DNA from 3 places in the Ralstonia sp. RRA genome. Region 3 is predicted to be linked to each of the others. Evidence: predicted binding sites of a transcription regulator. Region 3 holds the regulator's gene; each other region holds the start of a gene.
The links. The regulator HrcA, encoded in region 3, represses chaperone genes, less so after heat shock. The targets are predictions, from matches to a motif close to TTAGCACTCNNNNNNNNNGAGTGCTAA.

Region 1: groES (co-chaperone GroES) is a predicted target of HrcA. The motif match lies at 3,532-3,558, and genes of this name have one in related genera.
Region 2: rpoH (RNA polymerase sigma factor RpoH) is a predicted target of HrcA. The motif match lies at 5,972-5,998, and genes of this name have one in related genera.

What each region holds. Positions count from the first base shown of each region.
Region 1 covers NZ_CP146091.1:654,135-661,737, forward strand. The annotation lists gene V6657_RS03185 (LysR family transcriptional regulator) at 1-223, opposite strand, end outside; gene V6657_RS03190 (NAD(P)H-dependent oxidoreductase) at 348-974, shown strand; gene V6657_RS03195 (haloalkane dehalogenase) at 1,178-2,074, shown strand; gene V6657_RS03200 (VOC family protein) at 2,108-3,046, shown strand; gene groES (co-chaperone GroES) at 3,650-3,940, shown strand; gene groL (chaperonin GroEL) at 4,050-5,693, shown strand; gene V6657_RS03215 (YjgN family protein) at 5,924-7,000, shown strand; gene V6657_RS03220 (M48 family metallopeptidase) at 7,022-7,603, shown strand, end outside.
Region 2 covers NZ_CP146091.1:295,437-303,039, forward strand. The annotation lists gene V6657_RS01480 (cytochrome c oxidase subunit 3) at 1-349, shown strand, start outside; gene V6657_RS01485 (twin transmembrane helix small protein) at 454-663, opposite strand; gene V6657_RS01490 (SURF1 family protein) at 719-1,489, shown strand; gene V6657_RS01495 (cytochrome c oxidase subunit I) at 1,542-2,210, shown strand; gene V6657_RS01500 (COX15/CtaA family protein) at 2,214-3,305, shown strand; gene cyoE (heme o synthase) at 3,316-4,257, shown strand; gene V6657_RS01510 (SCO family protein) at 4,326-4,931, shown strand; gene rpoH (RNA polymerase sigma factor RpoH) at 4,999-5,928, opposite strand; gene V6657_RS01520 (diguanylate cyclase) at 6,128-7,603, opposite strand, start outside.
Region 3 covers NZ_CP146091.1:2,773,711-2,781,313, reverse strand. The annotation lists gene mprA (MprA protease, GlyGly-CTERM protein-sorting domain-containing form) at 1-1,432, opposite strand, end outside; gene V6657_RS13465 (hypothetical protein) at 1,715-2,161, opposite strand; gene recN (DNA repair protein RecN) at 2,255-3,961, opposite strand; gene V6657_RS13455 (NAD kinase) at 3,984-4,913, opposite strand; gene hrcA (heat-inducible transcriptional repressor HrcA) at 5,024-6,082, shown strand; gene tauA (taurine ABC transporter substrate-binding protein) at 6,196-7,257, shown strand; gene V6657_RS13440 (ATP-binding cassette domain-containing protein) at 7,254-7,603, shown strand, end outside.

The DNA of each region.
Region 1 (7,603 bases), 1.6 Mb from region 3:
CCACCGCGCGAGCGTGCTCAAGCACATGTACGCCGAAATCGGTGATCGTCAGCTTGCGCGAGCTACGGTTGACGAGCCGCTCCCCCAGTCGCTTCTCCAAGGCCGCAATACGCCGCGACACAGTGGATTTGGGCAGTCGCAAGCGGTCAGCTGCGCGGCTGAAGCTGCCGACTTCAGCGACGCGAGCAAACAGCAGGAGGTCGTTTGCGTCGAGGTCGATCATAGAGAGAAGTTCTCAATTCTTCGTTCCATCTGAGCAACGAAGATGTGCAATTTTCGATCTACCGTTGCTGTATTGCAGTTTATAGACTCCAAAACGTGAATGTCAACGCGCTATTGGAGCCGCCATGAATATCCTGCAAATCAACTCGAGTGCCCGTCCGTACGCCAACGGAGAGGGTTCGCAATCCACCCGTCTTGCCACTGAGCTTGTGCGAGGCCTTGAAGAGGCCAGCCCCGGAGCGGTGGTGGTAGTTCGCGATCTAGGCCAGACCCCGCCTCCTCTGGTGGACGGCGCGGCACTGCAGGCGCTGCACACGCCGGCCGAACATCGCTCACCAGAGCAGCGTGATCGCGTCGCTGCAGACGATGCGTTGATTGCGGAAGTGCTCGCGGCCGATGTCATCGTACTCGGCGTGCCGATGTACAACTTCAGCATTCCTGCCCAACTGAAGGCATGGATCGATGCCATCTGCCGTGCCGGCGTGACCTTCAGCTACGGCGCGCAGGGCCCCGTGGGGCTGCTTCGGAACAAGACCGTGTACGCGGTTCTCTCGCGCGGTGGCGTGCATCGAGATCAGCCTACCGACGTGATTGCGCCCTATCTGAAAGTCACGCTTGGTTTCCTCGGCATGACGGACGTGCGCTTCGTTTATGCAGAAGGTCTTGCGATGGGCCCGGACATGGCCACGCGTTCAATTGCCGATGCGCAGGCACAGATCCAGAACTACGTTGAAGACTTTGCGGCGGTATGAATCTGCGGTTGGTGCTGCGGAGGCCGATGCCGGCGAGCAAATGTATCGCGATCCATTGATGAGCGTGATGACAGCCTTGCGTTTCCGTTTTGGTCAACTGGCCGAGATTAAGCGGGTGTCGCTCCGATGCGGTTCTTGAAGGCTGTCGTCTTCATTGGCGCTTCGCTCCGTGTCCTCCATTTCATTACGAGCCCTAACCAAAAATGATCGGAACACAACCCTACGCCGAGCCTAAGTTTCGTGAGATTCAAGGTCGCAAGATGGCCTATCTCGACGAAGGCCGCGGCTCCGCCATTGTCTTTCAGCACGGACAGCCTACGTCTTCGTATGTGTGGCGCAATGTCATGCCTCATCTTGAAGGGCTCGGGCGGCTCGTTGCTGCCGACCTGATCGGGATGGGCGCTTCGCAGAAAGTTGAACCAGCCGACCCCAGCAACTACAGCTACGCGCAGCACAGAGAACATCTGTTCGCTCTCTGGGATGCGCTTGACCTAGGCGACGACATCATCCTAGTGCTGGACGACTGGGGTGCCACCCTCGGCTTTGACTGGGCCAACCGCAATCGCGACCGCGTCAAGGGGATTGTCCATATGGAAGCCGTTGCGGTGCCCATGAGTTGGGCCGATATTCCGGAGCCCGGACAACCCCTTTTCAGGGCACTGCGCTCGGCTGCTGGTGAGGAGCTTGTCCTCCAGCAGAACCTGTTCATTGAGCAGCGTTTGCCGGCCGCCATCATGCGTCCCCTGACAGAAGACGAGATGACCGTCTATCGGCGCCCGTTCCTGCACGCAGGGGAGGATCGCCGGCCTACCTTGTCCTGGCCGCGCAGCTTGCCGCTGGATGCCGACCTCACGGATGTGCACCGAGCAATGGCGGGCTACGGCCCATGGATTGCCAGCGATGCAGTGCCCAAGCTGCTGATCAATGGTGACCCAGGCGCCATCATGACCGGCCGCATCCGCGACGAAGTTCGCGGCTGGAAGAACCAGACCGAAGTCACCGTCAAGGGCCGCAAGATTTTGCAAGAAGACAGCCCGGACGAAATCGGCGCGGCAATCGCCGCGTTCGTCAAACGTGTTCGCTCTGACAACAGGATCTGAACGCACCCATTCAGAGACGCGAGGAGTTCTGCAATGAAGGTTTCCAAATTAGCCTACGTGGGGGCGCACGCATCTGACATGGATTCGTGGCGCAAGTACGGACCCGAGGTCCTCGGGATGGAGCTCGGCCGCGAGAGTTCCGACAACTTGATTTATCTGCGTGCCGACGAGCGCCATCACCGGCTAAGCATTCATCCAGGGGAATCGGATGATATTGCGTACATCGGCTGGGAAGTGGCGAACCACGAGGCGCTGGAGGTGGTGGCCGCCAATCTTGACCGAGCCGGCGTCAAAGTCTTGCCAGGTACGCCGTCAGAGCTAGCGGAGCGGCGTGTGCTTGAACTCGCGCATTTCACCTGTCCTCACACCGGTGTGCGCATGGAGCTGACCGTCGGGAACGAGGTGGTCTTTAATCCGCGCTTTATGCCGACGCGGGCCCTGACCGGCTTCAAGACAGCCGACCTCGGGCTTGGTCACGTCGTGTTGTATGTCACCTCGGATATCAAAGCCGTGGCAGATTTCTATGTGCGCACACTAGGTTTTGGGATTTCCGATTGGGTGGTGAGCCCAGAGGGCGTGCCGTTGGCCGTGTTCCTCCATTGCAACGCACGACATCATTCCATGGCGCTGATCTTCTATCCTCCGGCGCCCCGGAAGATTCAACATGTTTTCTTCGAAACCAATTCGCTCGACGACATCGGAACCACGTACGACCTGTGCCAGCAGCGCGAGATTGCTGCCACCGGCATCGGTCGCCACCCCAATGATCAGTCGGTATCCTTCTACTTCCGCAACCCGTCCCGCTGGTTCATTGAATACGGTTGGGATCTTCGGACCGTTGATCCGCAAAACCTGACGGTGGAGAGCTACGTCTTGCGTCCGGGGATGTCATGGGGGCACGCTGGGCTGCGGAACTTGGAAGACGGCGCCCGACCGCGTGAGGCGATTGTCCAGTCTGCGGTGTCAAACTGAGTTTGCGGCGGTGTGCGGCCAGCCCATATGGGTTGGAGTTGCTGCACTGAACGTTCTTTGGCTCCTTCACGATGAGCTGATACAGCAGGAGGTCGCTACCCGGGGGAGCGTCAGATTGAACAGAAGTGATCTGGGTGACGGAGAGATCACCGGGCGGCTATAGGCGGCATGGTGTGAGGTTGTGTCCCGCTACGCTGGTTGTTCCGTGTCTATTCGGTAGGGCTCGCGTTCGCGGGCCTTTTTTTTGGGGTAACCCGGTATGGTTTGTGGGTCAAGAGCGTCGTGCCAAGCGGACGCCCGGCCAGGGTAGTGATCATCTGATGCATCGTAAGCAATTGATTTATAAGGGATTATTGTTCAAAAGCCGACGCGGCTGCCTCGAGCAGTTCCAAATTGAGTGACCAAAGTTCCAGATTGAGTGAATCTCGACAATAATCTCGACAGCAAGTTTCCATTCTTGAAATCGTAATACCCCGTCCCTATAATTAGCACTCGCCGGGCAGGAGTGCTAACAACGCCTCCGACCCCCGATGCTTTCCCGATGCGCCGCGTCTTGCGGCGCGTTTTGTGAATAAACACTCACTTTGCATTGAGGAGTTGTGTATGAACCTGCGTCCTTTGCACGACCGCGTGATCGTGAAGCGCCTGGACAACGAAACCAAGACCGCTTCGGGCATCGTCATCCCTGACGCCGCCGCTGAAAAGCCGGATCAAGGCGAAGTGCTGGCCGTCGGCCCGGGCAAGAAAGACGACAAGGGCAATGCGATCGCGCTGGACGTCAAGGTCGGCGACCGCGTGCTGTTCGGCAAGTACGCCGGCCAGGGCGTCAAGGTGGATGGTCAGGAAGTCCTGGTCATGCGCGAAGAAGACATCATGGCTGTGGTGCAAAAGTAAGCACGCGCTCGTTCATAACGTTCGCAACGCTTACCAGTAACCCAATCCTCATTGCCGGCGCAGCTTAAGGGCGCGCGGGCAACATCCAAAGATCTCGGAGATTCTCAAGATGGCAGCTAAAGACGTAGTGTTCGGCGACGCCGCACGTGCCAAGATGGTCGAAGGCGTGAACATTCTCGCCAACGCAGTGAAGGTGACCCTGGGCCCGAAGGGCCGCAACGTGGTGCTGGAGCGCAGCTTCGGTGGCCCGACCGTGACCAAGGACGGTGTGTCGGTCGCCAAGGAAATCGAGCTGAAGGACAAGCTGCAGAACATGGGCGCGCAAATGGTCAAGGAAGTGGCTTCCAAGACCAGCGACAACGCCGGTGACGGCACCACCACCGCAACGGTGCTGGCCCAGTCGATCGTGCGCGAAGGCATGAAGTACGTTGCCGCCGGCATGAACCCGATGGACCTGAAGCGCGGCATCGACAAGGCTGTGACGGCCGCTGTTGAAGAGCTGAAGAAGATCAGCAAGCCGACCACCACCAGCAAGGAAATCGCTCAAGTTGGCGCCATCTCGGCCAACAGCGACGAATCCATCGGCCAGCGCATCGCTGAAGCCATGGACAAGGTCGGCAAGGAAGGCGTGATCACGGTGGAAGACGGCAAGTCGCTGGCCGACGAGCTGGACGTCGTGGAAGGCATGCAGTTCGACCGCGGCTACCTGTCGCCGTACTTCATCAACAACCCGGAAAAGCAAGTTGTCCAGCTGGACAACCCGTTCGTGCTGCTGTTCGACAAGAAGATCAGCAACATCCGCGACCTGCTGCCGGTGCTGGAGCAAGTGGCCAAGGCTGGCCGTCCGCTGCTGATCATCGCTGAAGACGTCGAAGGCGAAGCCCTGGCAACGCTGGTGGTCAACAACATCCGCGGCATCCTGAAGACGGCTGCTGTGAAGGCGCCGGGCTTCGGCGACCGCCGCAAGGCCATGCTGGAAGACATCGCCATCCTGACGGGCGGCCAGGTCATTGCTGAAGAAGTCGGCCTGACGCTGGAAAAGGCAACCCTGAACGACCTGGGCCAAGCCAAGCGCGTTGAAATCGGCAAGGAAAACACCACGATCATCGATGGCGCAGGCGATGCCCACAACATCGAAGCGCGCGTGAAGCAAGTGCGTGCCCAGATCGAAGAAGCGACCTCGGACTACGACCGTGAAAAGCTGCAAGAGCGCGTGGCCAAGCTGGCCGGCGGTGTTGCCGTGATCAAGGTTGGCGCTGCCACCGAAGTCGAAATGAAGGAAAAGAAGGCCCGCGTGGAAGACGCACTGCACGCAACGCGCGCTGCCGTGGAAGAAGGCATCGTGGCTGGCGGTGGTGTTGCACTGCTGCGTGCCCGTGCACTGATCTCCGGCCTGAAGGGTGCCAACGCTGACCAAGACGCCGGTATCAAGATCGTGCTGCGCGCCATGGAAGAGCCGCTGCGCCAGATCGTCACCAACGCTGGCGACGAGGCTTCGGTTGTGGTGTCGAAGGTGATCGAAGGAAGCGGCAACTACGGCTACAACGCCGCCACCGGCGAGTACGGTGACCTGGTGGAAATGGGCGTGCTGGACCCGACCAAGGTGACCCGCACCGCGCTGCAAAACGCCGCTTCGGTCGCTTCGCTGATGCTGACGACGGATTGCGCCGTTGCAGAACTGCCGAAGGACGATGCAGCGCCGGCAATGCCGGGCGGCATGGGTGGCATGGGCGGCATGGACGGCATGATGTAATTTGCCCGTCTGGCAACCTGGCCCGGCCGCCGGTTCCTCCGGAGGCTGTTCCAAACAAAACCCCCGCGGGTGCGAGCCCGCGGGGGTTTTTGTTATATGCACGCACGTTCTCCCGCTGATTTGTTAACGCGCCGTTAACGCTGCATTGCGGCGGGCTTCGCTACAATCGGCCCACCCGCGAGCCTCCGTTTCTGAGCGGGCACGACAACAACACAGGGAAGGGAAAACAGATGAACGACATCGCACGCGAGCCCGTCCTGGGCGGCGCCCCCGCTCCAGCTGCCCCGCAACCCTTGCGGATGCGCTTTATCGGCAGCGGCTCGGAATACTTCCGTATCTGGATCGTCAACCTGCTGCTGACCATCGTCACGCTGGGTATCTACTCGGCCTGGGCGAAGGTGCGCACGATGCAGTATTTCTACCGCAACACGCAGTTGGCCGGATCGAGCTTCGACTATCACGGCAGCCCGACCGCCATTCTCAAGGGCCGCGCGATCATCTTCGTGCTGGCGCTGGCGTTCAACCTGCTGAGCCATTCATCGCCGGCGCTGTCGCTGGTGTTCCTGGCACTGCTGGCCGCGGCGTTTCCATGGCTGCTGGTACGCTCGTTGCGCTTCCGCATGGCCAACTCCAGCTACCGTGGCCTGCGCTTCGCCTTCACGGGCAAGGACGCAGAAGGCTACATGGTGTTTCTGGTCTGGCCGATCCTGAGTGTCTTTACCGCGTACCTGCTGGCGCCGTTGGCGCATCAGCGCTTCAAGCGTTATCAGCATCGCAACACGCGCTTTGGCACCACGCCGTTCGATTTCTCGGGCACGCCGGGCAACTTCTATGGCGTGTACCTGCGCACGTTTGGGTTGGCACTGCTGGCTGTCGTTGCAGCGGGTGCATTGATTCTTCTGACCGGTGTTTCGTTCGGCAAGGGTGCTAACAACGCTAGCGCGGCCATCGGCATCGCCATTGCGGTGGTGCTGATGTACTTGGCGATGCTGTTCCTTGCGCCGTACTTCATGTCGCGTCTGCAGAACGTCGTGTGGAACCACACCACGCTCGGCCCGCATCGCTTCCAGAGCCAAGTGGCGGCTGGCAATCTGTTCTGGATCTACGTGTCGAACGCGGTGCTGATTGCCATCACCATCGGCCTGTTCACGCCGTTTGCTCGCGTGCGTACGCTGCGCTACAAGATCGACTCGGTGACGCTGTTTGCATCCGGCTCGCTCGACACGTTCGTGGCGGGCGAGACCACCAAGGTGGGCGCCCTGGGCGACGCCGCGGTGGATTGGTATGACATCGACATTGCGCTGTAAGCACGCCGGAAGGTTACGCCCATGATTCTCGCCACCTACTTCGACGGCCGGACTTCGCGCGCGCAGCCCGTGCGTCTTGCCGTCGAGGCGGGCGAGGCGGTGCTGTTCGACACCGACGGCACGCTGTTGCGCCGTGCCGCACTGCCGACGCTGCGCGTGTCAGAGCGCGTCAAGCATGCGCCGCGCCTGATCACGTTCGACGACGGCGCCTTCTGCGAGATTGCCGACCCGGCGGAGCAGGCGGCGCTCAACGCGCTGCTCCAGCGCACTGGCCACCAGGAGGGTCTGGTGGTGCGCGCGCAGAACAGCTGGAAGCTGGCGCTCGGCGCGTTGATCGTGACGGTACTGGTGCTGGTGATTGGGTATCGCTATGGCCTGCCGTGGGGCGCCAAAGTGGTGGCAAACATGGTGCCGCAGCGCGTGGAGCTGCAGCTCGGGCGCGGTACGCTGCGCGCGCTGGACGAGCGTTGGCTCAAGCCCAGCAAGCTGCCGGAGGCCCAGCAGGCGCGCATTCGTGCACGCTTTGCGGCTCTGCGTGCACCGCAGGCCACGCACACCTACAACATTGTCTTTCGGGATGCGGGCTCCTTGGGCGCCAACGCA
Region 2 (7,603 bases), 1.3 Mb from region 3:
CCACGCGCTGCGTGAGGGCAAGCGTGCCCAGGTCATCCAGGGCCTGCTGCTGACGATTCTCCTGGGCTTCACGTTCATGGGGTTCCAGGCGTTCGAATATATCCACGCGTATCACGAACTGAACCTGAAGCTGACGTCCGGTATCTACGGCTCGACGTTCTTCCTGCTGACGGGTTTCCACGGTTTCCACGTGACGATGGGCGCGATCATGCTGTCCGTGGTGCTGGGCCGCGTGATCAAGGGGCACTTCACGCCGGATCATCACTTCGCGTTTGAAGGTGCCGCGTGGTACTGGCACTTTGTGGACGTGGTCTGGCTCGGCCTGTACGTAGTGGTGTACTGGCTGTAAGGCAGAGTGGATTGGGGCGACGCATTTGTCGCCTTGCGCCTAAGCCGACAAATGCCGCAGACGGGACACCGCTGCGGCGTTTTCGTTTTTCTGGCGTGGGTGAATTACTGGCCGAACTGGATGCCGGTGCTGTGGATCCAGCCCAACCGGTTCGCAACCAGGATGAAGATGAACAGCGCAATCGAGAACCCGACGCGGAACATCAGCGAGCGGACGGTGCGGTTGCTGTTGCCCTTGTCGCGCATCAGGAAGAACAGCGCGGAGGCAAGGCTGCCGAGGATCAGCAGGAACGCGATGGCAACGACGATGCGCATGGAAGGTTGAGAACTTGGAAATGGTTGCCGTGCATTATCTCACCGGGTGGACACGATGACCGCGCGCGTGCCACTGCGCCAGTGGTTTGCGCCGGTGCCGATGCTGGCGGGCGTGCTGTTGATTGTGCTCACGTGTGCGCTGGGGCGGTGGCAGTTGTCGCGTGCGCATGAGCGTATCGACAAGCAGGCGCGCATCGAGGCGCTGCAGAACGCGCCCGTGCAGCGCATCACTGCGCAACCGGTCGCGGCCGATGCGGTGCTGTATCGGCCGGTGCTGCTGCGCGGCACGTTTGACGTGGCGCATACAGTGCTGCTCGACAACCGCCCGCACATGACCAACGGCGTGTCGCGCGCCGGGTTCGAGGTACTGATCCCATTCGTGCTGGAAGGGGCAGGCGGACGCGCCGTGTTAGTCAATCGGGGGTGGCTGCCGCGCGATCCGGTGGACCGCACGCGCATCGCGCCGTACACCACGCCAGCGGGTGAAGTGCAGGTCGAAGGGATTGTTGTGCCACATGCCAGCCGCGTCTTCAGTCTGGGGCGGAAAGACGGCGCAGATGAAGTCGGCCAGCGACTTAGGCAGAATATCGACCTCGACGCTTTTTCGCGCGAAATCGGATTGCCCCTGCAGCCCTTCGTGGTGGAGCAGCAATCCGACGCGCAAGACGGTCTGGCGCGCGATTGGCCGCGCGCAGACTTGGGCGCCGACCGCAATTACGGCTATGCGTTCCAGTGGTTCGCGATGGCGGCGGCGGTGCTGACCTTGATGGTTGTCTACAGCGTGCGACGCTATCGTCGCTTGGCAGGCCCTTCTGAGCCCGTCTGAATACGAACACGTGTTGCGGCTTAGTGCCGCAGATGAATGCATTAGGAATCACATGGTGAATCAGGAATCTGCACCGGGCACGCCCGGCACACGCGCCGCGCCCGCCGCTTTGTCCACGGATGCGCGCATTGATGCACGCACGCGCCGGGGCCGCCTGACGATGCTGTTCCTGCTGCTGGTGTGCGCATCGCCAGTGATTGCGTCGTACCTCGCGTACTACGTTTTCACGCCGGCTGGCGGCAAGGCCGCGTATGGCGCGCTGGTCGAGCCGCAGCGCCCGATCCCGACCGGCCTGATGGTGCAGGACGAGCACGGCGCAGAAGTGCCGCTCGCCAGCCTCAAGGGCAAGTGGCTGATGGTCTCAGTGGACAACAGCGCCTGCGACGACAACTGCGCGCGCAAGCTCTTCACCATGCGCCAGCTGCGCATCGGCCAGGGTCCGGACCGCGACCGTATCGTCCCCGTGTGGCTGGTCACGGATCGCGGCGCGATCGACCCACGCCTGATGAAGGCCTACAACGACGACTACGCCGCCGCACGCTTCCTGCGCGCACCGGAGTTGCCCAAGGACTGGCTGACCGACGGCAAGACGCCGGCAACCGACCACATCTTCCTGGTCGACCCGCAAGGCAACCTGATGATGCAGTTCCCGAAGGACCCGGACCCGAAGAAAGTGCGCGGCGATCTGACGCGGCTGCTCAAGTATTCGCGCATCGGATAAGCCATGCTGCTGCAACTTGCCTCCATCGGCATCCTGATCGCGCTGATCCCGCTGTGCTACGTGCTGGTCAAGGGAGACCGCAACAAGTACCGCAAGCTGGTGTGGATCACGGCGTCCCTGACGCTGGACCTCATCATGTTCGGCAGCTTCACGCGCCTGACCGATTCGGGCCTGGGCTGCCCGGACTGGCCCGGTTGCTACGGCACGTCTAACCCCTTCCACGCGCGGGACGACATTCACGCCGCGCAAACCGCAATGCCGAGTGGCCCGGTCACGTGGATGAAGGCGTGGATTGAGATGACGCACCGCTACTTTGCGATGGCGGTGGGCGTGTTGATCATCACGCTCGTGGTGGTGGCGTGGGTCAAGCGGAAGGACCTCAAGCAATCGCCGTGGTACGCCACGGCCGTGCTGGCGCTGGTGTGCGTGCAGGGCGCGTTTGGCGCATGGACGGTCACGCTCAAGCTGCAGCCGGCCATTGTGGTGACGCACCTGCTGCTCGGCATGACATTGTTGGCGTCGCTCATCTGGCTTGGCTGTAAGAACGATGTGCCACGTTTCGTGGATGGCCGCGGTGCATCGCTGCGCGTGCCGGCGGCGATCGGGCTGGCGTTGCTCGTCGTGCAGATCGCACTGGGCGGCTGGGTCAGCACCAACTATGCGGTGCTTGCGTGTACCGACTTCCCGCTGTGCAACGGCCAGTGGGTGCCGGCGATGGACTTTGCGCACGGCTTTACCTTCTGGCGCCAGCTCGGCAAGACCGCCAGCGGTGACTTCATCTCGCATGACGCGCTGGTTGCCATCCACTGGACGCACCGCGTCTTTGCAGTGCTCGTGCTGAGCTACCTGGCATGGCTTGGCGTACGAGCGCGTCGCGTGGCCGGTATCGGCCGTGTGTCGACGGTGCTGCTCATCGTGCTGGCCGTGCAACTGGCGACCGGCTTATCGAACATCGTGCTTGGCTGGCCGCTGCTGGCCGCCGTGGCGCACAACGGTGGCGCGGCGGTGCTGTTGCTGCTGATGGTGCGTCTGCATTACCTGATCGGCTTGGCGCAAGTGCGCGCGCCGATCCCTGCGGCCGTGGCCGCCGTTTGATTGATTGTTTATGAATACTGTGGCAACCCCAACGACTTCCACTCAACTCCCCGGCTGGCGACACACCGCATCGCAGTATGCGGCGCTCACCAAGCCGCGCGTGACGCAGCTCGCCGTGTTCTGCGCCGTGATCGGCATGTTCCTGGCCACGCCGGGCATGGTGCCCTGGCCGGTGCTGATCGGCGGCGCGGTCGGCATCTGGCTGTTTGCCGGCGCGGCCTTTGCCATCAACTGCCTGGTCGAGCGCAAGATCGACGCGATGATGCGCCGCACGGCCTGGCGTCCTTCGGCCAGTGGGGAGCTGGGTACGCGCCAGATCCTGCTGTTCTCGCTGGTGCTAGGCGGCGCGGGCATGTGGACGCTGCACGTGTTCGCCAACGACCTGACGATGTGGCTGACCTTCGCCACCTTCATCGGCTACGCGATCATCTACACGCTGCTGCTCAAGCCGGCCACGCCGCAGAACATCGTCATTGGTGGCCTGTCGGGCGCCATGCCGCCGGCGCTGGGCTGGGCGGCCGTCGCCAACAGCGTGCCGCCCGAGGCGTGGATCCTGGTGCTGATCATCTTCACCTGGACGCCGCCGCACTTCTGGGCGCTCGCGCTGTACCGCCGTGCCGACTACGCCAAGTCCGGCTTGCCGATGCTGCCGATCACGCACGGCGAGAAATACACGCTGCTGCACATCCTGCTGTACACGCTCATCATGATTGCCGCGACCATCCTGCCGTTCGTGCACGGGATGAGCGGCTATATCTACCTGGCGACGGCGCTGGTGCTGGGCGGCGGCTTCTTCGCCTATGCGTGGCGCATGTACCGCAACTATTCCGACGCGCTGGCGCAGAAGACTTTCCGCTACTCGATCATCTATCTGTCGATCCTGTTTGCGGCGCTGCTGGTGGATCACTACTTCAAGTTCGGGCCTACGTTCACCCAAGGCGCGGCGCTGTGACGCACGGGGCTGCCAGCGAGCGCGTGCAGTTGGCGTTACGCTAGGCGGTCCCTCCCAACACGATGAACATGCTCTCTTTCCGACACTTCCGCGCCGTTCTGTTTGCCGCATTGGCCGCCACCGTGCTGGCATTGACCGCCTGCAGCGACAAGCCTGCCTTCACGAACCTCGACATCACCGGTGCCAAGAGCTTCGGCAAGGATTTCTCGCTGACCGACCACACCGGCAAGCGCCGTACGTTGGAAGACTTTCGTGGCAAGGTCGTCGTGATGTTCTTCGGCTACACGCATTGCCCCGATGTTTGCCCGACCACGCTGGCCGAGCTGCGCGGCGTGATGGATGCACTAGGCAAGGATGCCGACCGCGTGCAGGTGCTGTTCGTCACCGTCGATCCCGAGCGCGATACGCAAGACCTGCTGGGCAAGTACGTGCCCGCATTCGACCCGCGCTTCATCGGCCTGCGTCCGGCCGACGAAGCCGAGTTGAAGAAGGTCACGTCCGACTTCAAGGTGTTCTACAGCAAGGTGCCGGGCAGCAAGCCCGACAACTACACGATGGATCACACCGCCGGCAGCTACATGTTCGACACGAAGGGCAACCTGCGCCTGTTCATCAAACATGGCCAGGGCCCTGAGCCGATCGCGCACGACGTCAAGCTGCTGCTGAAGGAGTGATCGCGTAGCTCGCGCCCAAACAAAAGCCCGCCAACTTGGCGGGCTTTTTTATTGCCAGGGAAACCGCTTAGGCAAACGCCTGCAGCGCACCCTTCATCTTCTTCATCGCGGCCGATTCGATCTGGCGGATGCGCTCGGCCGACACGCCAAACTCGTCAGCCAGTTCGTGCAGCGTGGCGCCGCCCGATCCGTCGTCGTTCACTTGCAGCCAGCGGGCCTCGATGATGCGGCGGCTGCGGTCGTCCAGCTTGGCCAGCGCCGTTTCGATGCCTTCGCTTTGCATGCGATCCTGGCTGCGCGACTCGATCACGCGGGTCGGCTCGTTGTGCGTGTCCGCCAGGTAGGCGATCGGGGCGAAGGATTCTTCGCCGTCGTCCATCTGGCCTTCCAGCGCGATGTCGCCGCCCGAGAGGCGCGTTTCCATCTCGCGCACCTCGGCGCCCTTGACGTTGAGTTCGGCCGCCACGGCACTGATCTCGTCCGGCGAGAAGGTCGCCTGTGCATCCTGCTTGTGGCTGCGCAGGTTGAAGAACAGCTTGCGCTGGGCCTTGGTGGTGGCCACCTTGACCATGCGCCAGTTCTTCAGGATGTACTCGTGCATCTCGGCCTTGATCCAGTGCATCGCGTACGAGACGAGACGCACGCCTTGATCCGGGTCGAAGCGCTTGACGGCCTTCATCAGGCCGATGTTGCCTTCCTGGATCAGGTCGGCATGCGGCAGGCCGTAGCCGAGGTACTGACGGGCGATCGAGACCACCAGGCGCAGGTGCGAGAGCACCAGACGGCGCGCGGAATCGAGATCGTCGTTGTCGCGGTACTCGCGGGCCAGACGTTGTTCTTCTTCAGCCGACAGCATCGGCACCCGGTTGACGCTCTGGATATAGGCGTCAATGTTGCCGAGGTTGCCGGGGAACGCCAGCGCCCATCCATTACCGGCGTTGCCGGACGGCTGGGTGGCGATTGCGGAAACGGTATTCACGGGAATGACTGCGTTCACTCAGGACTCCTGTCGAAATCCAGTGGAGGTTTGGAAGGGCATCTTAGCACTCCAACCGGAAGAGTGCTAATAGGACATTTTGTGCCGGTTGATAGTTCCCGCAAATCAGATGATAGACCTCAATAGTGTGATGATTGCGCCGCAGCAAAAGTGGCCGCGCACCCAGTCATAGACAGTCGCCAGCGGCATCAGTTCGCACTTATGCCGCAGTGTTACGCCCGCGTGACTTGGCCCAGTAAAGTGCGCGGTCCGCTTCGCGCAAAACCACGTCGGGATCACTGATATCGGGCGCTGGGCAGGCCACCCCGATGCTGGCCGTCACATGCAGCGACACATCGCCACGCAGGGGGATCGGCGGGCGGATCGCACTCACCACCTTGTGGGCTGTGTGCAGCGCATCATCTGGGGCGTCGATGGGGTCCAGGAGGATGACGAATTCGTCACCTGCGAGGCGGGCGACGGTATCTGTACGGCGCACCGCCTGCTGCAGGCGGCGGGCAACTTCCACCAGCACCGCGTCCCCCGCGGCGTGGCCGTAGGTGTCGTTGATGTGCTTGAAGTGATCCACGTCCAGGTAGAGCACGCCCATGGGGGCGGGCTGGCGCTGGCGGCGCTCCAGGGCTGTGCGCAGGCGCTCGTAGAGTTCGTAGCGATTGGCCAGACCGGTGAGCGCATCGAAGCGGGCCATGCGCGAGAGCTCCATCTCGCTGCGCTTGGCGTCGGTCACGTCCTGCACGAAGGCGTAGAAGCCGCAGCGCTCGGCGCTGCAATCGCAATCCGCCGCATCCGGCACGAGCTGGCCACGCAGATAGCGCGTGCGGTGGCGCGGGCCGCCAGCGTGCGGCTTTTCGTACCACGGCGCGTTGATCTCGAACTCGACCGTCTCGCCCCGTACCGCGCGGGCTAGATATGGCGCCAGCAGCGCATAGGTGCCCGGCGTAAAGACGTCCTGCGCCGGCTGGCCGCAGACCTCCTCGGGCGTGCGCTGCAGCCAGCGTGCGTGGGTGACGTTGCAGAAGGTGAAGATGCCGTCGGCGTTGATGTGCGAGACCAGCAGCGGGGCGTTGTCGAGCACCAGCGTGAGCGCGCGTTCGCTGCGGGCGAGGGCGATTTCGGCCGTGGTGCGCGCGGTCAGATCCTGCAGCACCGAGAAGTAGCCGCGCAGCGTACCGCGGTCGTCGTAGTCGGGGTAGTAATGGCCGCTCAGGTAGCGCGGCTTGCCGGTGCGCAGCGAGGTGATGTCGAACTGCACCGGATAGCCAGCCAGCACCTCGGTCATGTAGGGCAGCAGCGTGCGGTAGTCCTCGGGCGTGTAGATCTCGCTGACGTGGCGGTCGATCATCTGATCCTGCGTGCGGCCAAACGCCTCCAGCAGCGTGCGGCTGGCAAAGCGGACGACGCCGTCGGGGTCGACATAGCTGAGCTGCGCGGGCACGTTGTCGGCCACCAGGCGCAGTTGCTCGCGGCTCGCGCGCAGGGCGTCACGCCGGCGCTCCAGGCTTTCGTTGGCGATACGCAGGGCGCGCTCCGACGCCGCCAGCCGGTTGGCAAACGGCCGCACCGTCAGCCGGATGGCCGCCACGCTGCCGATGATCCCGCACAGCATGAGCGCCGCCAGCCGCTCGAACTGGGCGCGCATGGGCGTGTACAACTCGGCGCTGGAGATCTTGCTGAT
Region 3 (7,603 bases):
GCAGGCCAGCACCGCACACGCCGGTATTGACGGCGCAGTATGTGCCGCTTGGGTGCGGGCGCGCCGTCTGCCGCAGGCCGGCCAGAATTTGCGCATTCGACAACTGTGGCTGCACGCTCAACATCAGCGCGATGGTGCCGGCCACTTCCGGGGTGGAGAAGCTTGTGCCCGCCACGGATTTGACGACGTAGTTGCCAAGGGATTGCGCGCCATCATTGGAATCGGCCTGGATGACCGACGTGGTGCCTGTGCAGCCGCTGCTGGTCGCTTGCGAATTGGCGCAACCGCCGCCCGGCGCCGACAGGGCAACCTGCGGGCCGACGTTGGCATAGCTGGCGTTTTCGCCACTATCCACGTGCGCCGTGACGGCGATCGCGCCCGTGCAATTGGCCGGTGCGTCGGCGTTTTGTGCAGCTTCATTGCCCGAGGCGGCCACCACGGTGGTGCCGATTGCCGCCAGCCGGTTCACTGCATCCTGTTCGGCCGCCGAGCACGCACCCGTGCTGCCCAGGCTGACGTTGACCACGCGCGCCGGGTTGGCATTGGTGGGCACGCCCGACACGGCGATGCCACCGGCCCACAGCATGCCGTCCACCGTATCGGACAGCAGTGCGCCGCACTTGCCAGACACGCGCACTGGCACGATCCGGGTGTTCCAGCCCACGCCGGCAATGTCGAGCGCGTTGTTGGTGTTGGCTGCCAGCACGCTGCTGACCTCGGTGCCGTGCCAGGTGCTCTTAGCGATGTCGCTGCTGGTGCAGCCGGAAATGTTCGGAACATCCGCGGCCGTCACGCCGTCGCCCTGATCGTGCGCGTCAGTGCCGCGTCCGGTGGTATTGCCCGCGCGCGCCGGGTCGGAGATGAAGTTGTAGCCGGGCAGGATCTTGCCGGCCAGATCGGGGTGGTCCGTATAACCGGTGTCGACCACCGCCACCACGATGCTGCTCGAGCCCTGCGTGATGCTCCATGCCGCCGCCGCGTTGATGCCGCCTGGCACGAGCGTCGGCGCGGCAAGGTTGTTCTGCGTGGCAAACAGCGGATCGTTGGGGATGGTATTGGGCCGCAGGATGCGATCCGGCACCACGTAGGCCACGCGCGCGTCCTGCGCGATCTTGGCGGCGGTAGCTTCAATACTAGCGGCGTCAGTCAAGCTGGTATGCATGAGCTGCGCTTGCGTGCCCAACGTGCGTTTGACTTGCAGCGCGCTCCCCGCGGTTTGCGCGACAGACAGCAGCCGGTTGCTGGATTCTGCCGCCGATAGCGTCTTGCGCGTGCCGCTGGTGTCGTCGCGCCACTTGATGATCAGGTCGCCTGTGTACTGCGGTTGCGGCGTGGCGGCTACGGCAGGGGGGCTGCCCATCCACCAGGCGATACAGGCGACGCTGGCGCCTGCACGGAGCCAGGACTTCAACCGAAAGGAGGTGTGTGTCATCAGTGCGCGCTCCGAGGCATCTATCTTGTCGTCATGAGAAACGTCGTCAGGATACGATTCTTGACAGTACGTTACACAAAACCAAAGGTAGCACGCGACCTGCCCGCCTGGGATGGCAGAAACCCGATTGCCAAGGGTGGGGGAAAGCGCGCCTGTGCGCTGGCGCGGCAGCAGGATATGCGCCCGCTACAAGGCACGATGGGCCCAGAATTGGGCCCAACCGTTTTTCACACTGTGGAGGTCTGGCGCGGCGCTGCATCGCACCGCGTCGCGTTTAGCGGTTCAGCGCTGGATTTTCACCACACGATCCGGGTCGGCCGACGCGACGCCGGGCGCGGAGCGCAAAGCCGCGACCGCGCCATCCAGCGTGGCCGCCGCATCGCCCGAGCTGGCGCGTACAACCCAGAACCCGCCCGACATCGGCCGCACCACCGCAAAGGCCAGGCGCGGCGTTGCACGGGCGCCGGCGGTGTCCAGCACACCCTGTACGGTGGTGGAAGAGGTCGTCGGCGTGCTCAGGCCGACAATGATGTCGCCCAAGTTGTGCGCGGCCGACACCGAGGCTGGCGGTTGGGTGTTGGCGGAAGCGGGGTCCATGGCAGGCGGCTTGCCCGGATCAATGGCAGGGACCGACTTGCACGCCGTCAGCAGGCACAGGCCAAGCGCTGCCACCAGCGCAGGCTTGGTGGACGACAGCAGGGATTGAGGGCGGGCAGCCGGTTGGGCCATGGAGTTCTCCTTGAATGCGTTCAATGGTGTAGGCAGTGTGCGTCGCCGGAACGGTCTGGCCAGAGATGGCCGCAATGGTTCCGGTATAGGCGATCACTGCGCCACGCGCCGCGATTTACGTGCGGCAGGCGCCGGTGCCGGTTGGGCACGGCCGGCGGTCAGCATTTCGTCGGCGTGGCGGCGTGTGGTGTCAGTTAGCGACGCACCGCCCAGCATGCGGGCGATTTCGTCCACGCGGCTGGTGGCGTCCAGCACCACCAGGTCGGAACGCGTGCTGCCGGCCACCGTCTGCTTGGCGACCTGGATGTGGTGATTGGCCAGCGCAGCCACCTGCGGCAGGTGGGTCACGCACAGCACCTGGCGGCGCGTGCCCAATTCGCGCAGGCGTCGGCCGACCACTTCGGCCACTGCGCCGCCAATGCCGGAATCGACCTCGTCGAAGATCAGCGTGGGGGTCGGGCTTGCTTCGCTGGCGATCACGGAAATCGCCAGGCTGATCCGCGCCAGTTCGCCGCCCGAAGCGACTTTTGCCAACGGGCGTGGCGATACACCGGCATGTCCGGCGACGAGGAATTCGATTTGCTCCAGCCCCGCAGCCCCGCCGTGTTCCAGCGCATGCAGCGCGATGTCGAAGCGCCCGCCGGCCATCGACAGGCCTTGCATGGCGCCGGTCACGGCTTCGGCCAGCTCGCGGGCGGCCTTGGCGCGGTCGCGCGACAGCGCCTGGGCGACCACCATGTAGGCGGCGTGGGTTTGCGCTTCCTGCGCCTGCAGCGCGTCGAGGTCGGATGCGGCTTGCAGCGCGGCCAGTTGCGCTTGGCGCTCGGCCAATTCGGCCGGCAGCGTTTCCGGCGCGACGCGGTACTTGCGCGCCATGGTGTGCAGCGCCTGCATGCGCGCGTCGATTTCGGCGAGGCGGTCGGGGTCCAGTTCGGCACGATCGGCGTAGCGAGCGAGCGAGTGCACGGCTTCCTGGATCTGCACTTCGGCCGGTTCCAGCGCGGCCAGCACGTCGGCCAGTGCGGGGTCGATCTCAGCGAGCTCACGCAGTGTGTGGAGCGTCGCGCCCAGTTGCGTGAGCACGGCTCCCTCCGATTCGGACAGGCCATCGAGCGCCGCGCGCGTGCCTTCGATCAGGCTGGCGGCGTGCGACAGACGGTGGTGCTCGGTCTGCACCTCTTCCCACTCGCCGGGTTGGGGGGCGAGCTTCTGCAGTTCGTTCACCTGCCACTCGATGCGCTCGCGTTCGAGCTGGGCTTCGCGCGATTGCTGCTCGGCGGCTTCGCGCAGGCGCACCACGGCTTGCCACGTGCGATAGTGCTCGCCGACCACACGCACGGCGCCTTCCAGGCCGGCATGAGCGTCGAGCAGGCTGCGCTGGGCGTCGGTCTTGAGCAGCAGTTGATGCGCGTGCTGACCGTGAATGTCGACCAGCTGCTCGCCCACTTCGCGCAACTGCGCCAGCGTGACCGCCGCGCCGTTGATGAAGGCCTTGCTGCGGCCGGCGGCATCGACAGTGCGGCGCAGCAGGATGACGCCTTCGTCATCGTGCAGTTCGTGGGCTTCCAGCCACGCGGCCACGTGTGGATGCACGTCGAACTCCGCCGTGATGTCGGCGCGCGGCGCGCCTTCGCGCACGACGGCGGCATCGGCACGCTCGCCAAGCGTGAGCGCCAGAGCGTCGATCAGGATGGACTTGCCCGCGCCGGTTTCGCCCGTGAACACGGTAAAGCCGTCGGCCAGGTCGAGGTCCAGCGCGTGGACGATGACGAAATCGCGGATGGTGAGGCTGCGCAGCATGGTGCGTGGGACGGTGTGTGGGTTACAGCCGGTTGTCTTCGGTGGGGTACTCGTGCCAGTGCAGCTTCTTGCGCAGCGTGGCGTAGTAGTTGTAGCCGACCGGGTGCAGCAGTTGCACGGTGCGCTCCGAGCGGCGCACCACGATGCGGTCGCCCGGCAGCAGCGACGTGAGCGACTGCATGTCAAAGTTGACGCTCGCGTCGCGCCCGCTGGTGACCTGGATGACCACCTCCGCATCCTGCGGAATGACGATCGGCCGATTCGACAGCGAATGCGGTGCGATGGGCACCAGCACGAGGCCCGAGAGCGCCGGGTGCAGGATCGGCCCACCGGCGGACAGCGCATACGCCGTCGACCCGGTGGGCGTAGACACGATCAAGCCATCCGAACGCTGGTTGTACATAAAGAAGCCGTCGACCGACACGGCCAGCTCGACCATGCCTGAGGTGCCCGAGCGGTTGACTACCACGTCGTTGAAGGCCAGGGCGGAGAAGATGACCTCGTCGTCGCGCACGACCTGGGCCTGCAGCAGCGTGCGGGTTTCGGCTTCGTAGCGGCCGGACAACATGTCGGGCAGCACGGTATGCACATCGTCGAACGGGATGTCGGTCATGAAGCCGAGCCGCCCGTGGTTGACGCCGATCACCGGCACGCTGGCGCCGGCCAGGTGGCGGCCGATGCCGAGCAGCGTGCCGTCGCCGCCGAGCACCACGGCCACATCGGCCTGGCGGGCCATTTCCTCGGGCGGCAGGGCAGGGTAATCCTGCACACCGATATTGAGCGCGGTTTCGCGCTCGAACACGATGTCATGCCCGCGCGCGGCAATGCACGACGCCAGCTCCATGAGCGGGCCGGCAATGTTGGCGGCCGAATACCGGCCGACCAGTGCGACGGTCTTGAAAGGCGAGGCGGCGGGAGGTTTCGAGGCCACGGCGGACGGGGGAATCGACATGCGCGCATTACACCATATCGATATGACCCCCGCTACGTTTGACGTTGTTTGGCGAGAAACGCCAACGTCACCCGCTGGTTGCAGTCGATTTTGCGTAAAATTGAAGAATCATGGACAAGCGCGCCACCATCCTCCTCAAGACCCTGATCGAACGGTACATCGCCGAGGGCCAGCCCGTGGGCTCGCGCACCTTGTCGAAGTATTCGGGGCTCGATCTGTCGCCGGCCACCATTCGCAATGTGATGTCCGACCTGGAGGAGATGGGCTTCATCGCCAGCCCGCACACCTCCGCCGGACGTATCCCGACGCCGCGCGGCTACCGCCTCTTCGTCGACACCATGCTGACCGCCAGCCCACTAGACGTGCTTGGCGCGCATGACCGCATGGCGCAGCAGATGGCCGGCGTGATTGCCGAGCAGGTGCGCACGCAACTGGCGTCGCATGGGTCGGAATCGTCGCAGCGGGTGATTGCGGCGGCGGCGCAGACGCTGTCCAACCTGTCGCAGTTTGCGGGCGTGGTGATGACGCCGCGCCGCTCGCACGCGTTCCGGCAGATCGAATTCCTGCGGTTGTCGGAGAACCGCATCCTGCTGATCGTCGTCACGCCCGAGGGCGACGTGCAGAACCGCATCATCCATACCGATACGCCGTACACCCCGTCGCAGCTGGTGGAGGCGGCCAACTACATCAACGCACACTACGGCGGCCTGACCTTCGACGCCGTGCGCGAGCGCCTGCGCGGCGAGTTGTCTGCGTTGCAGGCCGACATGACCTCGCTGATGCAGGCGGCGGTGGAGGCGGGCAGCAGCGCGGCATCGGAAGAAGACCCGGTGGTCATCTCTGGCGAGCGCAAGCTGCTGGATGTGGAAGACCTATCGTCGTCCATGGACAAGCTGCGGCGCCTGTTTGCCGTGTTCGAACAGAAGACGGGCCTGCTGCAATTGCTGGATGTATCGAGCCGCGCCGAGGGCGTGCAGATCTTCATCGGAGGCGAGAGCAGCCTCGTGCCACACGAAGACATGGCCGTCATCACCGCGCCGTACGAGGTGGACGGCAAGATCGTCGGCACGCTGGGCGTGATCGGGCCGATGCGCATGGCCTACGAGCGCGTAATTCCCATCGTGGACATCACGGCCAAGCTACTGTCCAGCACGCTCAGCCAATATTGATCTGCGGCCGAGCTGCATAAGCTCAGCCATTTTTCTTCGACGACAGCGCGGTCTGCCGTCTCACACAATCGACTCCGGCGCATGTGCGCGTTCTTCTTCTGCCGGAGTCTTCCATGGCTGGTCTTTCTCTCCCCCGTTTGCTGGCTGCAGCATTGTCTGCGGCCGTTTCGCTCGCCTTGCTCGGCACCACTCCCGCACGTGCGGCTGACCGCGAGGTCGTCATTGCCTATCAGGACATGGTGCTGCCCTGGCGCTACGCCCAGGCCACCGGCGAAGTCGAACGCGCCACTGGCTACAAGGTGACCTACCGCCAACTGGCCAGCGGTGCCGATGTGGTGCGCGCTATCGCCTCGGGCTCTGTGCAGATTGGCGAGGCGGGGTCGAGCCCGATTGCGGCGGGTGTGTCGCAGGGCGTGGACCTCTCGCTGTTCTGGATTCTCGACAACATCAATGATGCGGAAGCGCTGGTTGCCCGCAACGGCAGCGGCGTGACGCGCGTGGCGGATTTGAAGGGCAAGACGCTGGGCGTGCCGTATGTGTCGACCTCGCACTTCCACGCGCTGGTCGCGCTGCAGCAGGCGGGGCTGGAGCCGCGCGACGTGAAGGTCGTCAACCTGCGCCCGCAGGAACTGTCCGCCGCGTGGGATCGGGGCGACGTGGATGCCGCGTTCATCTGGGACCCGGTGCTCGCCAAGGTGAAGAAGAACGGGACGGTGTTGACCACCTCCGGCAAGATCGCCGCCGCAACGGGCAAGTCAACGTTCGATGGCTTCGTGGCCGACCGCAAGTTCGCGCGTGACCATGCGGACTTCCTCGCCAAGTTCACGGAAGTGCTGGCCAAGGCCGATGCTGCCTATCGCGACAACAGGGCCGCGTGGACGGTGACGTCGCCCCAGGTGGCGGCGGTGGCCAAGACCTCGGGTGCGACGGCAGCCGATGTGCCGGCAAGCCTGGCGCTGTATGCGTTCCCGGATGCGGCGGAGCAGGCTTCCAAGCGCTGGCTGGGCGGTGGTGCGCAGTCGGGTGCGGCGCAATCGCTGCTGGCGACCGCGCAGTTCCTGAAGACGCAGGGCACGATCCAGGCAGTGCTGCCGGATTACGGCGCGACCATTGATTCGCGCTTCGTGCAGCGTGTGGCCAGTGGCGCCAAGGCCGTGGCAACCGCATCGCGATGAGCCGCATTGAAGTCCGCGGCCTGCGCGTCGACTACACCGATGCGCGCGGTCGCACCACTCAAGCCTTGGGCGGCGTGGACTTGTCGATCAACGCTGGCGAGTTCGTTGTTGCCCTCGGGGCCTCGGGTTGCGGCAAGACCACGCTGCTGAATTGCCTGGCCGGCTTCGTTGCGCCAACGTCGGGACAGATCCTGCTCGACGGACGCGAAGTCGACGGCCCCGGCGCGGAGCGCGGTGTGGTGTTCCAGCGTTACGGGCTGATGCCGTGGTTGAACGTGCGCGACAACGTGGCGCTTGGTCTCAAGCTACGCGGTGTCGATCGCAAGACGCGGCACGCACGTGCGCT